Regions from separate parts of the Fictibacillus sp. 5RED26 genome, predicted to be linked through region 3. Evidence: riboswitches for the same ligand, from Rfam matches in the RefSeq annotation. Region 3 holds a riboswitch; each other region holds the start of a gene.
The links. Region 3 has a riboswitch for S-adenosylmethionine ahead of IHV10_RS07990 (MetQ/NlpA family ABC transporter substrate-binding protein). Riboswitches for the same ligand answer to the same signal wherever they lie in the genome.
Positions count from the first base shown of each region.

Region 1 (5,590 bases), 700 kb from region 3:
GTACAGAGAAAAGATGCTGAGCTTCTTTCGTACTAAGTGCGGCTGTAGGTTCATCAAGAATAATAAAAGATATATTCCGAGAAATGGCTTTTGCAATAAGAACCAACTGTTTTTCAGCTAAAGAGCAATGAGAAAGAGGAAGGGCAGGGTCAAGATGTAGACCAACTCTGTTCAAAAGCTCTTGGGCTACTTTATATCTTTTTTTCCAAGAAAAAAAAGCAGGTCCTGAGATAAACGTATTCATTGTAACGTTCTCAGCGATACTTAATGAGGAAACGAGAGCGGTATCCACTTCTTGAACGACCATCTCAATGCCAGCCTCTTTTGCATGAGCTGGTGTTTTAAGTATCAGCTCTTTTTCATTCAATGTGATAACACCGCCATCACGTTCATAATCACCAGACAGTATTTTCATGAGTGTACTTTTACCAGCACCATTTGCTCCTAAAAGAGCATGGACCTCACCGCTTTTTACGGTAAAGTCCACTCCTTTTAATACAATCTGTTCACCAAACGATTTTTGTATAGAAGTTAATGAGAGTATCGTCATTGTTGGTTATCCTTACGTAAGTTTTCCATCCAAGGAGATGTTCCGGCATCTGATTTGCCCCAGCCTTCTACGTACTTACCGATCTCATCCATAGAGACTTTGGATTTAGGCAGATCCTCTTTTTCTACAAGGTGAGGTTGAACACTATAAATTTGTGGTGTTTCTTCACCGGCTACTTTTTGGTAAAGAAAACGCACTTGCAATTTCCCTACATCAGCAGGATCAGTTGCAGCGGTTGACACCCACGGACTATCACTTTCTTGCATCAGTTGCAGATCTTCGTCACTTAAGTCGATTCCATATACTTTAATCTCGTCACGTCCAGCTTGTTGGATCGCACGCGTTACGCCTTTAGCAAATTCGTCCCAAGGAGCGAATACAGCGTCAATATCACCTTTTTTCGGATATTTCTGTAGTAAAGCTTCCATTTGTGACTGTGTATCAAGTGCAGTATTTTGTGTAGCTGTACCGAATCGAGCGATTTCTTTAATAGAAGGATAACGTTTCTTAAAAGCTTCATACATAACGTTTCTTCGTTCCATCGGTGTAAAACCGCCTACCCAAACGTATACGATCTCACCTTTACCATTTAAGTCTTGCGCCATGCTTCGTAAAGCATTCCAAGAAAGGCTATAGTCATCCTGATCGATGACTGTTACTCCTGGAATGTTGATATCACTATCAAAAGCGACAACTGGTATTCCTGCTGCAACTGCTTTTTTCACACTTGGAGCGATCGCATCTGCACGACCATGATCGATTAAGATTCCATCAACTTGTTGGTTAACGGCTGTTTCAACATATGCTGCCATTTTTGAAAGATCGTTATCAGCGTTATAGATTTGCACCTCACCGCCAAACTCTTCCACTTGCTTTTTTACGCCACTAATATATTGAGAAGAAAAAGTACCGATAGAGAACTGATTAATTGAAGCGATCTTTAAAGGCTTCTGAAGCTGTTTTGGAACTTTGCTTGACGTAGAAGCAGTTACTGTAGAATTTGATTGTGACTCATTTGCTGCAGCAGGTTTTGTTTCTGTCTTATTGGAAAGAGCATCTTGCTCATTGGTGCATCCTGTTAAGAACAAGGCTGACGTTAGGCAAGCGGTTGCCAAGATTCTAAAAGGTCTCAATGCTTTTCTTCCTCCTTAAGTGTGGATAGTACTTCTTTATAATTGCCATTGACGATTCCTTTTTCAGTTATGATCGCTGAGATGTATTCAGCGGGAGTTACATCGAAAGCGGGATTGAACACTTTTATTCCTTCTGGTGCAATGCGAACACCGTTTAGATGCGTGACTTCTTCTTCCGGACGTTCTTCGATCGGAATATCATCACCGCTTGTTGTACTGAGATCTAAGGTAGAAAGAGGACAAGCGACATAAAAGGGAATACCAAGCGCTTTTGCTTGTAGCGCAAGACCAAAAGTTCCGATTTTGTTAGCTGTATCGCCATTCGCTGCCACTCGATCACATCCAACGATCACCGCTTTAATGTTCTTTGTTTTTAGCGTGTGGGCTGCCATATTATCTGTGATCAAGGTCACATCAATATCGTTTGCTTGCAGCTCCCATGCTGTTAAACGAGAACCTTGTAAAACAGGACGAGTTTCGTTCGCGTAAACAGAAAGGTTCCAGCCTTGTTCTTTAGCAAGATGAAAAGGAGCTAACGCTGTTCCATATTTGCTTGTCGCGATGGCACCTGCATTACAGATCGTCATGACAGCGTCTCCGTCTTGGAGAAGTGACAAAGCGTACTCACCGATCTTTCTGCATGTATTCTCATCTTCTTCTCGAATTAAAAGTGATTCAGCTTCAATTCTACTTTTCGCCTCTTCTACTGAAGTTGATTGTTGAGCAGAAGCAACAACACGATCTAATGCCCAAAATAAATTAACAGCGGTAGGGCGGGAAGACGCTAAGTAATCTCTTTGTCTTTGCAATTTAGTTAAAAACGAGGAATGATCCACCTCTTTTTCAGAATTACTCCATAGTGCGAGTCCGAATGCAGCAGCGATCCCAATAGCTGGCGCGCCTCGAACTTTAAGCTTAGAAATTGCGTCCCATACGTGTTCAATCGTGGTTACATTTAAGTAAACCGTGTGATGGGGAAGTTGTTGTTGATCTAATATAAGAAGATGGTCACCTCTGTATCGAACAGAAGGAACCCATTTTTCTGCTACAGTCATCATTTAAGCACCTCTAATCCAGTCAGTAAGTTCTGTGATGTTTGTAAGTTTCCTTTGATTTTTAACAAGTTTTGCCCCTAACGCTAGTGCTGTTTTTTTATAAAAGAGCTCTACCTCTTTTTGGGGGATAGTATCTAGATCAGCAACGTGTGCAAGTCCAATCGTTCTTCGAATAATCTCACAACCAGCAAAACCGATAGCTTCTTGGAAAGTCTTTTCCAAGAAATTATCAAGTACACCGTCAATCTTGGCAAAAGGGTCTGTTGCTTTCTCGTTACATAGTTGTGAGAACGTTTCTCTGTATGTTTCCCAAGTCTTTTCGATCGTTTGTAACAGGTAGGTTTGTAAAGATTCGCGATGAAATGGCTCTTTTGCATGTGCATTCTGAGAAAGATGATTAAGCGCAAGGTTAGCTATGAAGTGAGCGATATCGAATCCGGCTGGCCCATAGAATGCAAACTCAGGATCGATCACTTTAGTAGAATCGCTTTTTACAAAAATACTTCCAGAATGTAGATCTCCATGAAGAAGAACTTCTGCTTTAGTTAAGAATGAGAGTCGCAGTTGAGCTACCTCTTGTAAAAGCTCTTTGTCATTCCAAATTACATCAACTTCACTTTGGAGTTCAGCAGGGAAGTCATTTGTATCATGATTGAAAAATGGATCAGTGAACACTAAGTCTTCCGTGATCTTGCAAAGTTCAGGGTTTGAAAATTGTTTAACTTGTTCTTTTTTTTCAAAAGGATGCAGGTAGAAATCACTAGAATAAAAAGCTGTTTTAGCAGCAAATGTTCCAATGTCATCAGCAAGTTTGGGATAAATTTGACCGTCAATAAGTCCTTTTCGAAGGATGACATGGTCAGACAGATCTTCCATAACTGTGACAGCAAGTGTTGAATCTGAAAATAAAACCTTCGGAACTAAGTGAGGAACGGATTCAGCTTCTTTTAATAACGCATCGCTCTCGATTCGTGCACGATCTAGTGTGAGCGGCCAGCTTTCTCCAACCACTTTTGCATAAGGAAGTGCTTGTTTAACGATTACAGCTTTTTTGGATAGTGCGCTTTCTATATGAAAGACAAGGTTTAAGTTGCCATCTCCAATCTCTCTAACATGCAGTTGGTCTTGTTCGGATGCATCAAAAAATGCTAAAGGTTTTACCACATCAAGCACTGTCAGTTCGTTTAACGGTTCATATGTAGATCTTACTTGTACGCTCATTTTTGTTCCCCCCGGAAAGTTTTTTTACAAATAAAAAGAGCCTCTTTTCGTATAAGAAAAGAGGCTCGGAATGATGATTTCCCGCGCCTCTTATCTTAGCAAAACAAAAATGTTTTGCCGGAATTAGCACCGTGCCATACGCTGAATTAATCAGCGGCTCCCCGTATAATGCGGGCGCCCCATCTTACAATGGTATTACGGTCGGTTGCTGGGTTTCATCGGGCCATATCCCTCCACCTGCTCTTGATAAGAGACCAAAATTATTCGTTTTGTTAATGCGTAACAATATTCACGCAATTCATAATCGTTATACTACAACGTTGTATGGAGATCTGTCAACACTAAATTCTTAAATGGATTTAATACAGATCTGTTCGACGGTCGTTAAATACAGGAACCTTTACACGGACTTCGTCTACTAATTCAGGTGAGATCTCTGCTGTAAGGATCTCCTCTTCGTGCACAGATCCTTCAGCAATGATATCTCCCCATGGGTCAATAATTAGTGATTGACCAGCGAAGGTGTTTTTAGGGTCGCTTCCAACTCGGTTACAAGCAATAACGTAGCATTGATTCTCTATAGCACGTGCGATAAGCAATGCTCGCCAATGAGATTGTCTTTGAATCGGCCATTCGGCAGGAACGAACAATATTTTTGCCCCTTTTATGAAAGGAGCACGGATCCATTCAGGAAAACGGATGTCATAACAGATAGCAAGGGTCGAGAGATTACCGTCGATTGTAAACAGATTGCTATTACTGCCGGGGGAGATATATTTTTCCTCTTCCATAAGTGTGATCAGGTGAGCCTTTGAGTAGGTGCCAACATGTTCACCGTTTCGGTTGTAAGTGAGTGATGTGTTGTAAACTGAGTTACTCTCACGATATGCGATAGACCCTCCGACAATATTAGTATCAAGCTCTTTAGATAACTCGCTTAACCATTTCTTTGCTTTCTCACCATCATGATCGCTAATCTCATCTAATCGGGTAAGATCATACCCAGTATCCCATAGTTCTGGTAGTACGATCGTATCAGGATTATGATGTTTAACGGCTTTACGAATTTTATTTTCGATGTGTTTATAATTTTCATCAGGTTTCCCATATTGAATGTCAACTTGTATGCAGGCAATTTTCATGATTGTACCCTCCAGGTTGTAAAAAAAGTCTTTACAGAATTTCCTTAAGCGTATAACATAACTGATTAGAATTTCAAGAACATTCAAATTAGACTGGAAGTGATCGTCGTGAAACGTTTTGAGCAGGCAGAAGTGATGGGGAAACTGCCAGAGCAATTTTTCGCCAAGCTTGTAAAAAAAGTATCTTACTATGTAGAGCAAGGCTTTGATGTTATTAATCTAGGACAAGGGAATCCTGATCAACCAACTCCACAGCATATTGTTGATGCATTAAAAGATGGAGCCGATAGACCTGATTTTCATAAGTATTCACCGTTTCGCGGACATGGATTTTTGAAGCAGGCAGCTGCCGATTTTTATAAACGAGAATATGGAGTAACACTCGATCCTGAGAAAGAAGTAGCCGTTCTCTTTGGCGGGAAAGTAGGTTTAGTAGAGCTATCGCAGTGCTATTTAAATCAAGGAGATGTTGCACTCGTTCCAGACCCG
Region 1 is NZ_JACZDU010000001.1:823,059-828,648, forward strand. Features, by position in the region: gene IHV10_RS04330 (sugar ABC transporter ATP-binding protein) at 1-550, opposite strand, end outside; gene IHV10_RS04335 (sugar ABC transporter substrate-binding protein) at 547-1,683, opposite strand; gene mtnA (S-methyl-5-thioribose-1-phosphate isomerase) at 1,680-2,738, opposite strand; gene mtnK (S-methyl-5-thioribose kinase) at 2,742-3,959, opposite strand; SAM riboswitch class I at 4,047-4,212, opposite strand; gene IHV10_RS04350 (carbon-nitrogen family hydrolase) at 4,319-5,188, opposite strand; gene IHV10_RS04355 (pyridoxal phosphate-dependent aminotransferase) at 5,210-5,590, shown strand, end outside.
Region 1: it holds a riboswitch for S-adenosylmethionine, as region 3 does, so the genes downstream of both, mtnK (S-methyl-5-thioribose kinase) here and IHV10_RS07990 (MetQ/NlpA family ABC transporter substrate-binding protein) in region 3, are expected to answer to the same signal.

Region 2 (5,590 bases), on a different contig from region 3:
GCTTTTTATGAAAACTTAGGATTTGAATCTTTAGGTGGCAACATCGAGCATAATTGGTTGATCATGAAGAATGAGGATACGGTTATCGGCTTGTTTCAAGGTATGTTTGAGCAAAACATTTTGACTTTCAACCCTGGATGGAACCAAAATGCGGAAAATCTTGAAAATTTCACTGATATTCGAGAGCTTCAGAAACAGCTGAAAGAAAAAGGGATTTCGTTAGCGACTGAAGCGGATGAAACGAGTGAGGGTCCTGCGAGTTTGACGATTGAAGATCCAGATGGAAACCTGATCCTGATCGACCAGCATAGATAATACATAAAATAACGTCCAGATCGCATGCGTGATCTGGACGTTTTATTTTTTAATCGTTTAGTATTCCCATCGCGATAATAAACCAGTTGGCTCCGTTTTTGCTTCCGATTTGGAAGAATAGCGCAATGATCTCTTCTTTTGAAAAATGTTTCGTGAGTCGGTTGTATAATTCATCTGGCAGTTGTCCGTGATAAGCCATGATGTGATCAGCGAGTTCGAGAGCTAGACTTTCACGTTCTGATAGTTCTGCGTTTCCTTGCTTCATCGCTGTTTTTCGTGAGGACTCATCCAGAGTCCCGTAGTCCATGCTTTGTCAGTAGTCGCACCCATTGTTTGAGGCCGCTCGTAAGCGGAGCATCTCCATAAGTTCAGGCTCTAGTATGTCGTTCAGCGCTTTTTCCATCTGCTGAAAAGCATCTAGAATACCTGGTGCGTTAGCAAGGGATTTCTTAAAGGGTGTTCCTTCCACATCTACTTCTGGTAAACGTGCCATTTGTATTCCTCCTCCTCAAATAAAAAATTTCTTTTTTCTTTCTCTTTTACCTTACACCATTCTTCAAAGTAGTCCTATGTTTCTGTTTAAGGGGATGAGACTGAATGCGCTTTCTGTCGAATTTGAGACTTATCACCTACCCACTTTATATTTCAAGATAATAAATAGGTCATGCGAACCTAGAAGCTCTTGTAGTAATATCTTCTCTGTGATTGTAGTCTTTTGGTAAATAATCATTATTTTCGAATAGTATTAAAGGGTTTTGTTGAAAATTGTTGAATTCCTTACCATCGGAGCCAAGCTTGCTTGGTAAATACAACAGAGGAGTGATTTTTATGTTAAAGCGTTTCGTGGCGACTGCCGCAACATTACCACTACTTGTTTCATTAGCATTGCCAGCATCTGCTGCAAATTCGGAGGTGTCGAAAGCTTCCTTTACACCGGCTGCAACGAAAGCTGCTTCACAAGAAATTATTGTTCATTTTAAAGATTCTGTTTCAGCAGCAGCTAATACTAAAAACAAAGTTTCACAACTTGGCGGTAAAGTAGTTGAGGTTACAAAAGACTTTACAGTCGTGAAAGTAGACGGCAGTGTGGCAGATGCGATCAAGAACTATGAAAATCTTGACTCTGTTGAGTATGCGGAACCTAACTTAACGTTCCATGCAAGCTATGTACCAAACGATCCTGCTTATCAAAGTCAGCAATATGCGCCACAAAAAGTAGGAGCTGAGCAAGCTTGGGATACTACGCAGAGCTCTTCCTCTGTAAAAATTGCAGTAATTGACACAGGCGTTGACTATAACCACCCAGACCTTGCTGGAAAAGTCATTAAAGGTGCCGACTATGTAGATGACGATAACGATCCATTGGATGAGAACGAGCACGGTACACACGTTGCGGGTATCGCGGCTGCGAACACAAATAACGGTGTGGGAATCGCAGGTCTTGCTCCAAAAGCTTCTATTCTAGCAGTTCGTGTTCTTGATGCGAACGGCAGTGGATCACTCGATGACGTCGCTCAAGGCATTCGTTACGCAGCTGATCAAGGTGCGCAAGTTATCAATCTAAGTCTTGGTGGAGCAGGCGGCACACAAACGCTTCAATCTGCCGTTGATTATGCGTGGGGCAAAGGTTCTGTAGTCATTGCTGCTGCAGGAAATGAGGGTGTATCTTCTCCTAGCTACCCTGCTTATTATACGAACGCGATTGCAGTTGCGGCTACTGATCAAAACGACCGTAAAGCTTCATTCTCAAACTTCGGTACGTGGGTTGATATCGCAGCGCCAGGTGTTAACATCTACTCAACAACACCAAATAACCAGTATGCGAGTTTCTCAGGAACGTCTATGGCATCACCAGTTGTTGCGGGTGTAGCAGGACTTCTTGCGGCTCAAGGTAAGAGTGCTTCTCAAATCCGTGCAGCGCTTGAAAACACAGCTGATCCTGTATCCGGAACAGGCAGCCAGTTCCAAAACGGACGCGTAAATGCAGCGGCGGCTGTTCAGCAGTAATTGATATAAATAAAAATGTTCCCAAACCTCTGGAAGTTAGTGTTTATAACTTCTGGAGGTTTTTTATTTTCGTTTTTTTATAGGTAACAACTTCGATTTCCTTCTATAAATGTAACGTGTACGGTTTAAAACCTCCTCTTTCATGAAAAACTGTTAACAGAAACATCTGTAAGAAGCGGAGGATTTCAGCTATGTTTGGTCTTGGTAAAGGTAAGCAAAAGAAAAAAACGTCTCAAGGCTCTGGCAAGAGTGAGTCGACTGAATCAGAAAAAAGGCAGAGTGAAAAGGAAGCCGAAGAAAAAATCGTCTACTTTTTCTTGATCAGCACTGCACTTTTTGGAGTGGTCGTTCTGTATCTAGGCATTTCTCGCGAGATGTCTTTTGTGGCTGATCTCATTTCAAGTTGATTTTTCATGTCCTGAATGTATAATAGTTGTAACTTACATATCGTTTTTCAGCCGATTAATCGGTCTCTTATTTCGAGCAGGCGGAGGGAATTAGCCCTATGAAGCCCGGCAACCACCTATTTTGTTAGGCACGGTGCTACATCTAACAGTTTTACAGACTGAAAGATAAGAGGATGTGAACACAACCATTCGTCCTCTTTTTTTATAAAAGAGGGCGTTTTTTGTTTTTGCTACCTCAAATGGAATCAATCGTATTAAAGAAAGGATGTTCATTTATGGACCTTAACAAAGCGGATCGCATTAAAAAGATGCGTGTCCCACAAGTCGATGAAAAACTAGGAAACCGCTTGCCTCCTGGGCAGGTTGAAACAAAAAAGTTCCCTATTCTTCATGAGGGGGACGTTCCTGTTTACGATATGAAAAAATGGTCGTTATCTGTAGAAGGACTCGTAGGAAAACGTGTCGAATTTAGTTTTGAAGACATCATGAAGATGCCTCAAACGACAGTAGTACGAGATATTCACTGTGTGACGAGATGGTCACGGTTCGACAATGCGTTTGAAGGTGTTAAATTTACGGACTTTTTAAAGCACTTTGATGTGGATCCAAAAGCAAAGTTTGTGATGGTCCACGCTGATTACGATTATACGACGAATGTTCCTCTCCAAGATTTGTTGCGAGACGATGTCATTCTTGCGCACTCTTTTGACGGCAAGCCGTTAACGGAAAAGCATGGATTTCCGCTTCGTCTCATCGTTCCGCATCTTTATTTTTGGAAAAGTGCAAAGTGGATTCGTAAGTTCGAGTTCTTAGAAGAGGATCAGCCAGGCTTTTGGGAGCAGAACGGCTTTCATATGTACGGTGACCCCTTCAAAGAAGAACGATTTTCGAGCGATGAATTTGAGATGCCTGAAGATGAGTGGAAAAAGAAAGAGTATGATTGATCCCAAATGAAAAATTAGGGGGAAGAACGTTTATTTTCTTCCCCTCAGCATTTTAATCTCATTTTTTAACGCTGTAATCTGATCTTGGATGTCTTTCATCTGAGCTTCTTGTTCTTGCTGGTCTTTAAGATCCTGCGCTTGATCGATGTACACTTGTCTGAGAGCGATCGCTGCACTGAACGTAGCTAGAAAATCCCCCGCGGTCACAAGCGTTGAGGCGAGTAAGGCGAGTTCTGCAGCAAACGTGGTACCATCTTTATTATTTGATAAATATTCTTCTTCTGCTTCTGCTAAAATGACGTCTACTACACGTTGATTCACATCATTCACTCCTAACACCTGAATTAGTAATACTATATGCGTTTGCCCTATTTGCGGTGCCCGATGTTATCCTTCATATCCCGATTTTCGAACACATAAAAATTCGGCTTTTTTCGTGAATTGTTCTTAATGTATAGGCATTTTGTCCGATATTATCCTTACTAGGGAGGTTTGGCGATGGAACAATGGCTGTCTTTTCGTATTCCGTTCGATATCATTTCCATTTACATCTTACTTGCCGCGATTATTGTGGTCGGCATATTTTCAAGCGTACTTCGAACAGCCTTACCAGAATGGTCTGTCAGGATCTTTAGCTACACGGGGTTTGTTGGAGTAATCTTTGCTTGGCTGAAGCTGCTGGAATATTGATACATACATAAAAAACGCCTCGGGGTTTGTTGCCCCAGGCGTTTTGGCGTTCTATAGTTGTTGTTTTGCGAAGAAACATCTTTGACCAGTTAATTGAAGTGCAGGGTGCGAGACTCCTGCGGGACGAGTGGGACAGGTGAGACTTCTAAAAGCGCGAAGTGCTAGAAGGCTCACCGCCCGCCCCGCGGAAAGCGAAGCCACCCGGAACGGAAATTAACCTCTTTCAAAGCTACAAAGGTTGTTCAAACAGGTTTTATAAAGATTTAAATAACAGTTTACGCAGAACAGGCATCAGATAGTCGACAAGCTCTGAAGCACTTGGCACAACTACATTTTGCGGGCCATAGATGTTCTGCATCAACTTCTCTTCTTCCTCTGTAATCTCTCCGTTTGCGATGAACATACCGATCGTTTCGATCCCAAGCTTTCGTGTACGAGTGACCGCTTCATGTGTATCGAGTACGCCATGCGATTCATAATCGAAAGCCGCTGGTTCACCGTCTGAGAAAACGAGCAGAATCTTTTGCTGCTCTGGACGCTTTGCCAGCTCTTCTCCCATACGTCTGATCGAATAGCCGTCACGGTTATCTTCTTGTGGTTCGAGCTGTATGATCGGCGCTCCCGATTGATGCAGAGAGTTACGATAGGAGATCACTTCATGAAAATAGTTCGGCTGATCGTTAGTAGAAGCATCTGCTGCATCTTCCCAAAACCCAACTACAGAATGCGGAATCCGAAGAGCTTTTAACGTTTCATGAAAAAGCACGATTCCTTTTTGCGTCTCTTCCATCTTGTTGAACATGGACGCTGAACAGTCGACGAGCAGCGTGAACGTCGTGTCGAGTTCTTGTGGAGATTCCTGCTTTTTCCGGAAAAGCCTTGGATTCTTATCAGTTACGAGTCTCGTAAGCTTCTTTCCAAGTCTTCCAAAGTGCAAATCTTCTCTCGGTGCTGTTCGTTTGTGCTCCATCGTTTTTAAAAAGTTTTGTTTCAGCTGCGAAACGAATGGCGCGATCTCTTGGTTATATTCGTCGTATTGAGCAATTTCGTCGAGTGTTACCGGTTTTGCTGGCACAAAATGCTCTGTGACGTTTTTATTCACCTCTCCGTATGGGAAGTGGTTTGCAGAGTCGGAACCATTTTGGTTGTTGTCTGTTTCGGCTTCATGCTCATTTTGGGTGTCGAAGTCGTTGTTGTCTGTACTTTTAGCGCTCGTTTGAACCGATC
Region 2 is NZ_JACZDU010000002.1:167,255-172,844, reverse strand. Features, by position in the region: gene IHV10_RS09160 (VOC family protein) at 1-315, shown strand, start outside; gene IHV10_RS09155 (carboxymuconolactone decarboxylase family protein) at 365-580, opposite strand; gene IHV10_RS09150 (hypothetical protein) at 629-808, opposite strand; gene IHV10_RS09145 (S8 family peptidase) at 1,144-2,322, shown strand; gene IHV10_RS09140 (hypothetical protein) at 2,514-2,729, shown strand; SAM riboswitch class I at 2,794-2,901, shown strand; gene IHV10_RS09135 (sulfite oxidase-like oxidoreductase) at 3,005-3,673, shown strand; gene IHV10_RS09130 (hypothetical protein) at 3,704-3,994, opposite strand; gene IHV10_RS09125 (hypothetical protein) at 4,172-4,363, shown strand; gene IHV10_RS09120 (vWA domain-containing protein) at 4,617-5,590, opposite strand, start outside.
Region 2: it holds a riboswitch for S-adenosylmethionine, as region 3 does, so the genes downstream of both, IHV10_RS09135 (sulfite oxidase-like oxidoreductase) here and IHV10_RS07990 (MetQ/NlpA family ABC transporter substrate-binding protein) in region 3, are expected to answer to the same signal.

Region 3 (4,956 bases):
ATAGATATGATCCACTCCTTATCAATTTTCATAATCGTTAGCATTGAAACGATAGTAACAGATAAAAATAGTAAATGCAAGATGTTATTTAATTCAAACTGATCTTCTTTTCCTATAGGGTTTTCCATACTTCACCAACACATGCCATAGAAGTTTCAGCTCTTGTACTATTTCTTTCTGCGTTCCTCTGTAGCTCCATGTCACTGGATTTCTTGTTAAATCCATTACAGCTTCACCTATAAGATGTGCATCTATCACTTGATTTTTCGCGATTCTTTTTGCTAAGGACGGCATTTCAGAACCTCTAAAATCTGAAGGGACCTGATCTACAGACAATTGAAATCCAGAATGATAATAAAGCTTAATATCATATTTTGCACAAAGACTTGTAAGCGTAACTCCGACCTTCGTTCCAATAAATGAGGGGTCTGCAACAAGAATTTCCACATCTTCTTTTAATACAAGATCACCGTGAACTTGTGCTTCGATATAATGATTTAGATTTCGATACACTTGTTTTTTAGCTGGGTCTTCAAACGGTAATTTTATTTTTTGAACAAGATGCTGGACCAATGAACCTATCATAAGATTTGATTCTCCGAGCGCATAATCTCTCGTGAAGATTTCCTCAAATAATGCTGCAAGTATCATATCGAACTCTCTAATAGTCCCTTTTTCTTTTGGATTTTGATGAGAATCAAGGTATGTAAAAGTAGCTCGTTTTGAAACTTCAGGCTTGAGTAAGAAGTAGCACGAACCAAACCGTGGCGCTGGCCCATCGGCATGCATCATAATGTTTAACGCACCATATTTTGCTCGCTCATTAAGGGTCGTTCCTTTTATCTGGTAAGCTCCTCCAAATAATTGTTCTTCCCACCGATCACGCAAACCTCCGGGATAGGCAGATACACTTCCGTTTGAAAGCAACGATTCAAACTGACTCTTGTATATTCCTTCTTGATGTAACGCTTCGGCAATACAATTCATTGAAGAGTTTGGCCGATCCGGATGAAAGTGAAGAGCGATTCGGGCATGCTCTTTAACATTATGGACTGCCTTATGAAATACATCAGTGGTTATGTTAGACATTCTTAATAAATGTTGAATCGTCGCTTGAGCATCGTCCTTATGTTTTGCAGCATAACGCTCAACATAATCTATTGCAGATTGTTGTGCTCCAGTTAATTTCATATAATAATCTCCGTTTCCGTCGGTAAATGATGTTATTCAAGAACCAATAAAGTGACTCTTCACGCTCATGAATAGTGGTTTAGCTTTAAGGAATATATTTTATAAAGGAGAGGATCATTATGGGTTATCGAAAAAAGAAAAGAATTACAGGATCTCGAAGCTTTAGGACTCCGAGTACATTTCCTCTCATCTTACTTTTGGTGATTCTGCTATTCTCTGCTATAAGTTTATTTTTATCTTCGACAGTATTTCAAGATCACCTTGTTCTGAGGGAGCTTTTCCTTTTTTTAGCTATGTCTCTGCTATTATTATTTATTGGCGTTGTTGCCAGTTATTTAAGAATACACAACTGGATAGAACGCCTACTTATTCTGGTTGTAATCATTGGATCCATTACAGCTGCGATTGGTTTTGCACACACCGTATTTCAACTCTACGAAGATATTGGTGACTATGAAGCTAGAAAATTCAACGTGATAGAAGGAATTCCTTCAACCTTAACGTATGGCTCGAAAAATGGTCCTGACTATGTCTCTTCCATAATGATTGATAATAAAAAAATTAATGTAGCACACTTGAATATAACGGCTAAGTCTTATAAAGATCATTTCAAAGGCAAATCCATTCGATTAAAATACCTTTCTCATAGTAAGTTTGCTGTAAGTATAGAAAAAAACGAATAAGTATTTCACATGTGATTTTGAACTAAAAAAAACACAGCCCTCTTTAGAGAAGCTGTGTTTTCTTTATTCACTGGTTTTAATACTAATGCAGAACCGCCTACCATACCCATGTTTGTAGTTTCAAAATACAATCATTACAGATTCTTTTTTCTGCTAAGCTCTTATGCGATTTACAGCAACAAGCATTAAGAATGATATACCAATAACACTTCCTACCCACATCCATGCAAGATCCATATTTCCTGATTCGATCGCGATATAGATTGCGGTGGATATCGTCTGTGTTTTTCCAGGTATGTTTCCGGCAAACATTAATGTTGCACCAAACTCACCTAATGCGCGAGCAAAACTTAAAATAGCACCTGATGTGATAGCTCTAACAGATAATGGAACAGAGATTTTTCGCAATACATCCCACTCGTTGGCTCCATCTACTCGCGCTGCGTTTTCGATGTCTGCGTCAATAGATTCAAACCCCGCTTTTGCGGATTGATACATGAGTGGAAATGCCACAACTGCAGACGCAATAACGGCTGCCCACCATGTAAATATAATCGGCTGATTAAAGAGCCACTCTACGAGCTGTCCCCCGGGACCATTTCGACCGAACAAAACGATTAACAAGAAACCTACCACAGTTGGGGGTAGTACGAGTGGAAGTAGGAATATTGTTTCGATTAACGTTTTCCCTTTAAACTTCTGGTGAGCCATGATCCTTCCGAAAAATAAGCCGGCTAAGATCACAATCAGTGAAGCTGTCACCGCTATGCCAAGTGATAATTTGACAGGTGACCAAAAATCTATTGCCATTTCCTTTTCCACCCGCTTATTCCATTGATTTATATGCTGTATTCATCTGTCTTCATCATATCATATCGCTCATTGCTGGTGATGAAAGATGCTGATATTGTCGAACGGCCTTTATTTTTGAGTTTAGACTTAATTCATGTCTAGTTTGACTTAATCAATGATCAGAACGACTTAATTTTTCTGAGTAAGACTTAATTTTTCTTATTTAGACTTAATATTCAAAAAAGATGCTCATCGGATGCCTTAAAAACATCTGTAAATGAAAAAAGCTGCTTAGATGAGTGGATTTCACCCATCTAGTCAGCTCATTCATCCTTATTCTTTAACAGCTAGCACTGAACCTTTATACTCTTTATCAATAAAATCGGTAATTTCTTTCGAATGAAGCACTTCTAACAAGGTTTTGATAGATTTCTTCTCTTTGTCGCCTTCACGAACTGTGATAATATTCGCAAATGGTGAATCTGAACCTTCAAGTGCGATGGAATCTTTCTTCGGGTTCAAATCCGCATCGATTGCATAATTTGTGTTGATCACAATCGCATCGCCTTCATCATTCTCGTACGCTTTAGTCAATAGCCCTGGATCAATGTCTGCCACAAACTCTAAGTTTTTCGGATTTTCTACAATATCGCTTATTTGCGCTTCGTAGCCCTTTCCTTCTTTTAGTTTGATCAGCCCCTCTGCTTCAAAGATTGACAGGATACGCCCGTGCTCAGCAATTGAATTACTTAAGATAACCTTCCCGCCTTCTGGTAGGTCTTTTAATGACTTATGTCTCTTCGAATAAACGCCCATCGGCTCTAAGTGAACAGCTCCTGCATTTTCAAACTTATACTTCGGGTTATCTTTCACTTGCTGTGTTAGATATGGAATGTGCTGAAAATAGTTCGCATCAATTTCTTTTTCATATAAAGACTTATTCGGTAAGATATAGTCTTGGAACTTAACGATTTCTAATTCAATGCCTTTATCCTCTAAAAGCGGCTTCGCTTCCTCTAAAATTTCTGCGTGTGGTACATTTGATGCTCCTACTACTAGCTTTTCTGTTTTCTCTCCACCACTTGTTGATGAGCCACAAGCCGCTAATAAAAATACTGCAAAACTTGCGAGTAATACTTGGATGATTCTTTTCATGATCTGATCCCCTATCCTTTAGTTTCTATAAGTTCTTTGATAATAGATGCTCTTTAAGAGGTGGTACAAAAAAACCTCCTGTTCTCATAACAGAGACAGAAGGCTTCTCGAAAAACGATTCCGATAATCCTCTCATCTCTCAGTGTGACCACTGTTAGATTTAGCACCGTTTTCATATTGATTATTATTCAACATGAATGGTTGCCGGGTTTCATAGGGCTAATTCCCTCCACCTGCTCTTAATAAGAGTATTCCTATCAAATTACTTTGTATTATCACAGGAATTTTGTAAAATGTCAAACACTTTTTTTCAAATTATTCTGAACAGAAACTTTAACATTCTTTACTAACCATTCAGAAGTGGAAGAAATTAATTTATCGAAGTGGACAATAGAAGAATACGTATGATTAGCACCTTCTATTAGTACTATTGAGCTTCCACAATTCTTCCTCTTTCTTGATTCTTCAAAATAGTGAGAGCAATATCTTGATGATATAACTGGATCGTCCGATCCATGGATGAACAGTGCGTTACCACGAAACTGTTTGATGTCTTCTAATGGAGAATAAGCTTGAAGGGAAAGTAAAAATTCTTCGGTTATCGCATACCCTAGATGATCAATCACAGGGTGCTCTCCGTTATAACCAACTATATCTTTAATATCTTCAAATGGATTTCCTACTGCAGACCACGTGATTACATTCCCAATCCTATCATCATCTGCTACAGTGCAGACCGCGACTGCACCGCCTAAACTATGTCCGATTAACGTTATTGCATTTTGATCAATGTTAGGTAGTTTGCTACCAAAAGAAATAACTTCCTTCGTCTGATCGATAAAACAAGCAAACTCATTATCTCCATATTCCCCTTCACTCTCACCACAGCCAGCATAGTCAAATCTCAATACAGCAAACCCTAGTTTAACGAGTTCTTGAGCCGTTTTAACAAACAGACGATCTACTCCAATTCGTGTACTCGTAAAACCGTGACAAATAATGATCAGCGGAAACTTCTCTTCACCTGCACCACTCCAATTAGGAAAATGAATGGTGTGAGCCAATTTTCTGTCTTTCCACCATATACAATCCGACATAACCATATCACCCACTCCTTTTCTCTCTATTGAAATTC
Region 3 is NZ_JACZDU010000001.1:1,526,955-1,531,910, forward strand. Features, by position in the region: gene IHV10_RS07970 (MarR family transcriptional regulator) at 1-6, opposite strand, end outside; gene IHV10_RS07975 (DUF3626 domain-containing protein) at 94-1,191, opposite strand; gene IHV10_RS07980 (hypothetical protein) at 1,311-1,874, shown strand; gene modB (molybdate ABC transporter permease subunit) at 2,028-2,684, opposite strand; gene IHV10_RS07990 (MetQ/NlpA family ABC transporter substrate-binding protein) at 3,000-3,821, opposite strand; SAM riboswitch class I at 3,951-4,070, opposite strand; gene IHV10_RS07995 (alpha/beta hydrolase) at 4,118-4,924, opposite strand.

Region 4 (5,590 bases), 700 kb from region 3:
CCGTTATAGCAAAGTGTATAATTCGATTTGTTCTTCGTTCTTGTCATCGGCTGAACGCCGCCTTCAATATCTACAACTGCTAACCTTGCGTGACCAAAACCTGCATGTGTGGTACTCCATACATTAAGTGCGTCTGGTCCTCTTTTTGATAATGGTGAGGCCATCTTAATTAATATATTTTTTTCATGTGTGAGGTTACGATTCCAATCTGCCCAACCCGTTATTCCGCACATTGGTTTCATCCTTTCTGTACAAACTCCATTTCTAGTATCTATGCCCATTACTCAGCATATGCTTTTATCCTTGTACGGGTGTTTTTTTAAAATTTGTGTATGTTCTTATAAGTTGTATATAATGAATACATATTTCAGAAGATAAAGGTGATCATTAAATGCCACAGTCGAAATTTTTTCGTATCGGTTACGGATTTCTCCTCATTTTTTTAATCATTCTAGTAGGAACCAAGATTGATTTTATTTTCAGGCCGATCGTCGTTCTCGTTCAAACGTTATTTTTCCCGTTTTTACTTGGCGGTGTTCTTTATTATCTGTTCCGGCCAGTCGTTCAGTTCTTACATAAGCGAAATGTTCCGAAGGTGTTATCCATCCTTCTCATCTATCTGCTTGCGATCGGACTTTTCGTATTGCTATTCTATTCTATTGGTCCGATATTACAAAGACAGGTAAGTAATTTAATTGAGAATACACCTGCTTTAATCGATGCTATTCGTTCTAAGCTAAATGATTTACAGCAAAATGAATGGGTAAGCCGTTTCCAAGAAAGTGACCAATTTGATGTGAAAGAAATCTCTGATAAAGTGACTGCATATTTGTCTACGAGTGTTCAAACAATTGGTACGAACATCGCAAACTTTATTGGAATCATCACAAACATTATTATGATTTTTGTTACCGTTCCTTTCATTCTCTATTACATGCTAAAAGAAGGTGAAAAAGCTCCACAGATGGTGCTTCAAACGCTTCCTGAAAGACAGCGTACGAATGGAACAAAAATCCTAAAAGACATGGACATTGCCCTTAGTTCATACATCCAAGGACAAATCCTGGTCAGTGTCTGTGTGGGAACCATGCTCTATATTGGATACCTTGTAATTGGAATCGAGTATTCACTGATCTTAGCCATCATCGCGATGTTCACAAATGTTATTCCGTTTCTTGGCCCGATAATAGGAGTCGTTCCTGCACTGATCGTAGCGGTCGTTGACTCGCCGGCGATGGTCATCAAAGTACTAGTCGTTATGGTTATAGCTCAGCAGATTGAAGGTAATGTTATCTCTCCGCAAGTTATGGGTAAAAAGCTGGATATCCATCCGCTTACCATTATTTCAATCTTGCTTGTTGCAGGAAGCCTAGGTGGTCTCCTTGGATTGATTCTAGCCGTTCCAGTATATGCGGTTCTCAAGGTTATCGCCCTGCACACCTATCGTTTAATCAATCTAAGAAAATCAAAAGAGCTTTAAAATAATGAGGAATTTGAAAAAGCATCGGTTATTAGAATCCGATGCTTTTTCTTTGCTCGTATTTTCTGTATGGCGCTCGTCCAGCGTGCTTGTCAGCCGCCGGACGAGCGCCTGAACTTGCCAACTACTCTCTCATTACAAAAGAAAACACACCATTTCATTCAAATAAAATGGTGTGCCAGGTTTATTATTTTGCTTCTTGTGGCTGTTTATCGTAGATCGGTACCCAGCCTTCTTTTGATTTAAAGATGCGGACCGCTACTACTTTACGATCTTCTTGCAGCGTGAAATAGTGACGGAAATTTTCTGGAACGGAGATTAGATCTCCCGGCTCAAGCTCTACATCAAAGAACCTTCCATTAGGTCCTTCGATCGCAAAGATTCCATGTCCAGAAACGATAAATCGTACTTCATCATCTGTGTGATGATGTTCTGCTAAGAAGTTTTTCAAAAGCTCATCTAAATTTGGTGTCGCATCAGAAAGGGAGATAACATCTTCTGTTACATACCCTCTGCGCTCAGAGATATCATCGATCTCACTGCGGAAGGTTTGAATCACTTCTTCTTTGTCCTCATCACTTAACGAAAAATTTTCACGAAGGTGTGACGGAAGTTTTTCAATGTCCCACTTTTCGTAAATAACTTCCTGTGAGTTTAAGTACGATTCTACCTCGCTTTGTTGTTCAATTCTTTCGTTGTTATCATGAAATCGTAGTTGTGCCATTTTTAACGCCTCCAGATGATTGATTTTTATTTAAAACGTTTAAAGTTTGTAATTTGATATGGTAAGAGAACAGAAACTCGAAAGCTTCTAGGTGTTTCTTCGCTTCAAAAGCATTTCTGCCCCATACGGTAATACCATGATTGCGGATCAGGACAGCTTTGGTATCCGTATTTATAACAGCACCTACCGCTTCTGACAGCTTCGAAAGGTCACCGTAATTTTCAACGATAGGAACCGTGATACTTCCTTCTTCTTCCCATATTCCAAAAGCTTTTATCAGTTCTTGACCTTGAAACGTAATCTCTCCTACATCACCATATAACTCAGAGATTAAATTATTATCTACGGTGTGAACGTGTAAACAGCAGCCTGCATCCGTTAATCGATAGACTTCACAATGAATGCCTGTTTCTGCTGAAGCTTTTAAATGCGTTTCTTCTACCGGATCCCCATACTGATCTACTAAAAGAAAGTCTTCAGAGGTACGTTTTGTTTTATCTTTTCCACTTGCAGAAACATAAAAGTTGAGCGGTGTGTCACTTACTTTAATTGAAACGTTACCACTTGTTCCGGGAAACCAGTTCCGTGAAGCCAGCTCATCCTTTACATCTGCAAGCTCAATCCATCGCTGATGTTTACTCAACTTTTCACACCTCTTTTCTCTAAGACATGAATGATGTCATGAAACGTTTCAAATGAAGTATAGGGTATTTGGTTTTCTTCGCATTTTTCAATCAGATAATCTCTTGCGAAAACAACATCAGCCATCTTAGAAGCTTGAAGATCAGTAATTGAATCACCGATCACAATCTTTTCTGTTCGGGGATACTTCTCTTCCAGTCGTCTGATAACAGAAGGTTTGCAACACCCACAATCATTATCACATTGATCATCACATGCGTTCGGCCAAGTGATTTTTATCGTGTCACTGGTAAAGTCACTGGCATTACAAAATACGTATTGTGAATCTAGCTTGTTTTCTAAAACAGGATGAACAAAAAAATCAATGCCACCACTAACGATGTATAATGGAATTCTCTCGCTTTGAGTAAATTGAATAAATTCCTGAAAGCCATCTCTAATCTTAGAACGTGTTAAAACGAATTCAATAATCTCTTTCTTTTTATTCGAAGGAATTCTGGAAAACATTTTTCCTACACCTTCTCGAATCGAGATCGTTTCATTCAAGATTTCATTTACGATCGGCTGCCATCCCTCAGGTGAAAATTCTTCCATGATGGCGACGATGTTATCTTTTTCGGTAACAGTCCCATCAAAATCACAAAAGATTACCGATCGGTGTTGAGTTGTCATTTTACAGGAACACCACCCCAAAGCTCTAATGCTTTTTGAAGTTCTGCATGTTTTTCAGCAAAACTTTCAAAGTCTTCTCCTTTAACAACGGCATCTATCGCCTGACGGAAAGCACGTGCTCCACCAGCAGCTCCATCTGGGTGACCATGTATGCCTCCACCTGCATTTATAACGCTGTCCAAACCAAAGTCATTGTATAAAACCGGTGTTAGTCCTGGATGGATACCAGCTGAAGGGACTGGAAACGATTTGTTTAATGAGATGCTATCTGTTGTTAAGGCATCCGCAATGCTTAATGTTTCTTGACGATCAAGTGCTACACTTCCATATGGTGATGGGAACAACACAAGATCTGCTCCTGCATAACGAAGCAATTTGCCTAGTAATACTGAGTAACCAATTCCGTAAAGTGATGATGACCCTATAGCTCCGGATAGTGCAGGATGAGCCATGATCGGTAGTGGAATCTCTTTATCTTCGGCCAGTTCTTGCAATACATCTGGTCCGTAAGATAAAACGTTAAATAGTAATGCGTTTGCTCCTAATTCTGCTGCGCGCCTCGCTTTATCTCGAAGTTCACTCGTTCTGCCTGTTAAGTTAACTGCGTAGAGCGTCTTTTCGCCTGTTCGCTCGTGAACAGACTTTAATACTTCTTTAGCGATTTTCACTCTTTCTTCAAAAGGAGTGAGTGGGTTCTCAAAAAGAATTTCATCATCTTTTACAAGATCTACCCCACCTAAAGCCTGCTCATATAATTGCTGCTTGAAGAATGATAGATCTTTTCCGAGTACCCCTTTAAAAATACTCATAACTAGTGGACGGTTATGTACGCCTAAGATATCTCGAATTCCTGTTATTCCAAACTTAGGACCAGGAAATTGTTTTTCTAGCTCTCTATCAAACTCTAAATCTATGAGCTTGATCTCACCATCTAACGAAAGTTTACCGAAAACCGTCGTTAGAATTGCTGGAATATCATTTGAAAAGTTTGCTGATGGATAGGAAATCTTAAGCAAGCCCTTAGTTCTTTTACTTCCTAAAAATTGATCAGCAAGTGGATCTTCAGGAAGTTCAATGACTTCTTCCACAATCCCTTTATGTTTTTTTAGCTGCTCTTTCTCAATTTGAGGAAGTTCTGTCCAAGAACCTACTGTAAGTCCTAGTGCAATTCCTTCCGCTTTTTTTTGTAAGTTTTCTTTCTTATCATGTACTAAGTACGTCGCTGTAATTTTACTCATGTTTGTCGTTCTCCTTTCAAAAACACAAAAAACCCCTTCACGAGGAAGGGGTGTCTACATATTGACAGTTCCACTTCCTCTTATCTCTCAGTCAACGTTCGACTGCAAGAATTAGCACCGTTTTCAGTTAAGCTAAATTAACTGAATGGTTGCCGGGTTTCATCGGGCTAGTCCCTCCACCTGCTCTTAATAAGAGTGCAAATTGTTAGAATATAATTTTAATTGTGATTATGACAGGGTATGAAGGATCTGTCAACCCTTGAAAGCAATTGATTTCCGTTCCAGATGCTCGCTTTCCGGGGGGCGTGCGGTGAGCCCCTTGCCGCGTTGCGCCCTTAAGGGTCTCACCTGACACACTCGTCCCCCAGGAGTCTCGCATCTTGCACTGCAATCAACTGTCAATGAAGGTACACACTATTAACAAAAAATTTTCAAAAAACTAATTTAAATCAATTTAGCAATCCGATCAGCAGCCTCTATCAGACGTTCTTCTGATGTTAGTAGGCCGGCACGTACATACCGATCGCCTTCGCTTCCGAATCCGATGCCTGGCGCGACTACGACGTGTGCTTTCTCTAGCAAATAGTCTGCGAAAGTTTCAGAAGTATACCCATCAGGTACAGGCAGCCAGCAGAAAAATGAACCTTTTGGCGATTCTACCTTCCAGCCGTTTTCATTCAAACGTCCGATGAATGCGTTTCGGCGACGTTCATATGTATCTACCAGTTCATCCACACATTGCTGTGGTCCGTTCAATGCCTCAGCCGCCGCGTGCTGGACAGCTCCGAACAAGCTTACATAAAAATGATCTTGAAGAAGGTTAATAGATTCAAT
Region 4 is NZ_JACZDU010000001.1:829,045-834,634, reverse strand. Features, by position in the region: gene asnB (asparagine synthase (glutamine-hydrolyzing)) at 1-233, opposite strand, end outside; gene IHV10_RS04380 (AI-2E family transporter) at 392-1,480, shown strand; gene IHV10_RS04375 (1,2-dihydroxy-3-keto-5-methylthiopentene dioxygenase) at 1,668-2,204, opposite strand; gene IHV10_RS04370 (methylthioribulose 1-phosphate dehydratase) at 2,182-2,847, opposite strand; gene IHV10_RS04365 (2-hydroxy-3-keto-5-methylthiopentenyl-1-phosphate phosphatase) at 2,844-3,518, opposite strand; gene IHV10_RS04360 (2,3-diketo-5-methylthiopentyl-1-phosphate enolase) at 3,515-4,756, opposite strand; SAM riboswitch class I at 4,834-4,952, opposite strand; gene IHV10_RS04355 (pyridoxal phosphate-dependent aminotransferase) at 5,201-5,590, opposite strand, start outside.
Region 4: it holds a riboswitch for S-adenosylmethionine, as region 3 does, so the genes downstream of both, IHV10_RS04360 (2,3-diketo-5-methylthiopentyl-1-phosphate enolase) here and IHV10_RS07990 (MetQ/NlpA family ABC transporter substrate-binding protein) in region 3, are expected to answer to the same signal.